Regions from separate parts of the Variovorax sp. DAIF25 genome, predicted to be linked through region 2. Evidence: riboswitches for the same ligand, from Rfam matches in the RefSeq annotation. Region 2 holds a riboswitch; the other holds the start of a gene.

The links. Region 2 has a riboswitch for ZMP and ZTP ahead of R0232_RS35985 (tetrahydrofolate dehydrogenase/cyclohydrolase catalytic domain-containing protein). Riboswitches for the same ligand answer to the same signal wherever they lie in the genome.
Region 1: it holds a riboswitch for ZMP and ZTP, as region 2 does, so the genes downstream of both, glyA (serine hydroxymethyltransferase) here and R0232_RS35985 (tetrahydrofolate dehydrogenase/cyclohydrolase catalytic domain-containing protein) in region 2, are expected to answer to the same signal.

Annotation. Positions count from the first base shown of each region.
Region 1 covers NZ_CP136636.1:4,390,048-4,392,222, forward strand. Annotated here, with positions in the region: gene R0232_RS20355 (lytic transglycosylase domain-containing protein) at 1-672, shown strand, start outside; ZMP/ZTP riboswitch at 717-851, shown strand; gene glyA (serine hydroxymethyltransferase) at 893-2,137, shown strand; gene nrdR (transcriptional regulator NrdR) at 2,162-2,175, shown strand, end outside.
Region 2 covers NZ_CP136637.1:420,277-422,451, forward strand. Annotated here, with positions in the region: gene R0232_RS35985 (tetrahydrofolate dehydrogenase/cyclohydrolase catalytic domain-containing protein) at 14-871, opposite strand; ZMP/ZTP riboswitch at 975-1,055, opposite strand; gene prpR (propionate catabolism operon regulatory protein PrpR) at 1,101-2,175, opposite strand, start outside.

The sequences.
Region 1 (2,175 bases), on a different replicon from region 2:
CGCAAACCCGCGCCCGAAGCCACCGACCTCGAGCCGACCGCGATCGAGCGCACGACGGCCGCGAGCCCCGGCGACCTGCCCAAGCAGCAGGCCGCCGTGGCTTACTGGCTCAGCAAGAAGTACCGCGTCGCGGCCGAGCCGCTGAGCGTGCTCGTGGCCGAGGCCTACAACATCGGCAAGCACACCAAGCTCGATCCGACGCTGATCCTCGCGATCATGGCGGTCGAGTCCAGCTTCAACCCGTTCGCGCAGAGCCAGGTCGGCGCGCAGGGCCTGATGCAGGTCATGACTCGCGTGCACGGCGACAAGTACGAGCCGGCCGGCGGCACGCTGACCGCCTTCGACCCCGTGACCAACATGCGGGTCGGCGTGAAGGTGCTGCAGGAATGCATCGCCCGCGCCGGTTCGCTCGAAGGCGGCCTGCGCTACTACGTGGGCGCGGCCAACCTCGAGGACGACGGCGGCTATGCCGGCAAGGTGATGGCCGAGCGCGAGCGCCTGCTGCAGGTGGCCAGCGGCCGCGCGCCCTCGCCGTTCGCGCCGACGCCGCCGGTGCTGCGTCCGCAGCCGCTGCCCCTGCCGGTGGTGGCCCCGGCCAAGCCCGACGAGGCGACCGAGCCGGCCAACGGCCCCACGCCGCCCAAGGTGGCGCTGCTGTCGGCCGTGTCCTGAATCTCCTTTCGCCCGCCGCCGGGCCGGTCCGATCCGCTACACTCGACCGGGTACGCGACTGGCGATAGGCGCGGTGCCGACAAGGCACCCGCGCTGACGTGGACTACCACTGGGAAGCGTACCGCCTGCGACGTCGCTCCAGACGCGCAGGCGATCAGCCGTTCGCCTGGGCAGCCCTTGTTTGGTTGAAGAACAAGGACCTCGTCTTCAAAGGACTGCCATGTACCAACGCAACATCCTGGTCGAACAGACCGATCCCGAAATCTGGGCTGCCATCCAGGCCGAAAACGCGCGCCAGGAACACCACATCGAGCTGATCGCGAGCGAGAACTACGCCTCGCCGGCCGTCATGGCCGCGCAGGGCTCGCAGCTCACCAACAAGTACGCCGAGGGCTACCCGGGCAAACGCTACTACGGCGGCTGCGAGCACGTCGACGTGGCCGAGCAGTTGGCCATCGACCGCGTGAAGCAGATCTTCGGCGCCGAAGCGGCCAACGTGCAGCCCCATTGCGGCGCGTCGGCCAACGAGGCCGTGCTGCTGGCCTTCCTGAAGCCCGGCGACACCATCATGGGCATGAGCCTGGCCGAAGGCGGCCACCTGACCCACGGCATGCCGCTCAACATGAGCGGCAAGTGGTTCAACGTGGTGAGCTACGGCCTGGACGCCAACGAAGCCATCGACTACGACGCGATGGAACGCAAGGCGCACGAGCACCAGCCCAAGCTGATCATCGCGGGCGCCTCGGCCTACTCGCTGCGCATCGATTTCGAGCGCTTCGCCAAGGTGGCCAAGGACGTCGGCGCGATCTTCATGGTCGACATCGCCCACTACGCCGGCCTGGTGGCCGCGGGCGTCTACCCGAACCCGGTGCCGCACGCCGACATCGTGACCTCGACCACCCACAAGAGCCTGCGCGGCCCGCGCGGCGGCATCATCCTGATGAAGTCGCAGCACGAGAAGGCGATCAACAGCGCGATCTTCCCGGGCCTGCAAGGCGGCCCGCTGATGCACGTGATCGCCGCCAAGGCGGTGGCCTTCAAGGAAGCGCTGTCGCCCGAGTTCAAGGCCTACCAGCAACAGGTGGTCAAGAATGCCCAGATCGTGGCCGAAACGCTCACGCAGCGCGGCCTGCGCATCGTGAGCGGACGCACCGAAAGCCACGTGATGCTGGTCGACCTGCGCGCCAAGGGCATCACCGGCAAGGAAGCCGAGGCCGTGCTGGGCAGCGCCCACATGACCATCAACAAGAACGCGATCCCCAACGACCCCGAGAAGCCGATGGTGACCAGCGGCGTGCGTGTCGGCACGCCGGCCATGACCACGCGCGGCTTCAAGGACGAAGAGGCCCGCATCACCGCGAACCTGATCGCCGACGTGCTCGAGAACCCGCGCGATGCCGCGAACATCGACGCCGTGCGCGCCAAGGTCCACGCGCTGACCAGCCGCTTCCCGGTCTACCGCTGACCCCGAAGAAGAAGCCCTGACCGCATGAAATGCCCTTT
Region 2 (2,175 bases):
CGACGCAGCGTGCTCAAGCGGCCACGCGCTCCGCCGCCTCCAGCGTCTGCGAGATCAACGTCGAGATCGTCATCGGCCCCACGCCGCCCGGCACCGGCGTGAGCGCCGCGCAGCGCTCGAACAGCCCCTCGGTCTCGATGTCGCCGACGCCGCCCTCGTGGTAGCCGGCATCGATGACGATGGCGCCGTCGCGGATCCAGTCGCTGCGGATGAAGCGCGGCCGGCCGACGGCGCCGACGATCACCTCGGCGCGCCGCACCTCGTCGGCGAGGTTCGCGGTCTTCGAGTGGCACACGGTCACCGTCGCATCGGCGTTCAGCAGCATCATCGCCAGCGGCTTGCCGAGGATCGGGCTGCGGCCGACCACCACCGCGCGCTTGCCGGCGACGCCGATGCCGTAGTGCGCGAGCAGCCGCATGATGCCCGCGGGCGTCGCCGAGCCGAAGGCCGGCTGGCCCAATGCCATCCGGCCGAAGCCGTGGCTGGTGACGCCGTCCACGTCCTTGCGGATCGCGATGCGGTCGAAGCACTGCCGCTCGTCCACCTGCCCGGGCACCGGATGCTGCAGCAGGATGCCGTGCACCTGTTCGTCGGCGTTCAGCGCATCGATCTCGCGCAGCACGTCCGCCGTGGTCGCGCGCGCATCGAGCGTCACGACGCGCGAGTCCATGCCGACGCGGCGGCAGGCATTGCCTTTCATCCGCACGTAGGTCGCGGACGAGGGATCGTCGCCGACCAGGAGGGTCGCGAGGATGGGGGTGCGTTCGCCGTTCCTCGCCTTCAATGCGAAGACCCGCTGTCGCAGCGCCTCCTCGTTCGCGGTGGCGACCGACTTGCCGTCGAGCAGGATGCAGGGCGTCGGGGCGGTCATCGCGCACCTCCGGAGCGGAGGGGCGAAAGCCGTGGAAGCCAAAGGATGCGCCGGTGCGGCGCGGACATGCGGACACTCATCGTCGGAACTCCTGAAAAGACGACAGACATGCCCAGGCGATCGGCGTGACGATGGCCGCGTTCCCTGATGGTGCTCCATCCGTTCGCCAGTTGCGCGGCGACGCGATTATCGGACAGCGGCCGTGCTGCCCCTCTTCGAGGAAGGCCGCCTAGGCCTTCGGCCCCTCGTCGCGCAACCGCCGCCACAGCGTCGAGCGGCTGATGCCGAGAATGGCGCAGGCCTGGCCCTGGTCGCCCTGGACCGACTGCAGCACCTCGCGCACCCGTTGCCGCTCCGCGGCCGTGCGCGCCCCCTTGAGCAGGCGATTGCGCGCAGGCGCCGGGCGTGCCTGCGTGCATTCGGCGAACACCTCGAGCAGCCGGGCGCGGTCCAAGCGGCCTTCGGGCGCCAGGTAGCCGTGGCAGGCCAGCAGGCGCTCGACGAGGTTCTCCAGTTCGCGCACATTGCCGGGCCAGCCGTAGCCCGCGGCCAGCTCCAGCAAGGCGGCGAGCCAGGCCGACGCCTGGTCCGCGGGCACACCCGCCGCGGGCGCGCGGCGCGCCATCAGGCCGGCGGCCAGGGGCGCGATATCGGCGCCGCGTTCGCGCAGCGGTGGCGTCTCGATGCGCAGCACCGCGAGCCGGTAGTACAGATCGCGCCGGAACAGGCCACGCTCCACCTGGGCCGCCAGGTCGGCATGGGTGGCCGCGATCACGCGCAGGTCGACCGGCACCGCCGCGGTGGCGCCCACGCGCAGCACCTCCCGCTCCTGCAGCACGCGCAGCAACCGGGTCTGCAGCGCCAAGGGCATGTCCCCGATCTCGTCGAGGAACAGGGTGCCCGTGTGGGCGGCCTCGATCAGGCCGGTCTTGCCGCCGCGCCGCGCACCGGTGAAGGCGCCTTCCTCGTGGCCGAACAGCTCGCTCTCGAGCAGGCTCTCTCCCAGCGCCGCGCAGTTCACGGCCAGAAAGGGCTGGGTGGCGCGCCGGCTCGCGCTGTGGATGCCCTGGGCCACCAGTTCCTTGCCGGTGCCGCTCTCGCCGACGATGAGCACGGTGGCGTCGCTGGCCGCGCACTGCCGCGCCAGCTCGCGCACGCGCCGTGCCGCGGCGCTGTCGCCCGCGAAGGCCTCGATCCGGTAGCGCGTGGGCGCGCCGCGTTGCCGCTGGTTGGCGCGCAGGTGGCGGTCGGCGCGCTGGATCACGGCGGGGTCGCGGCACACCAGCAGCGCGCCGGTGACCTCG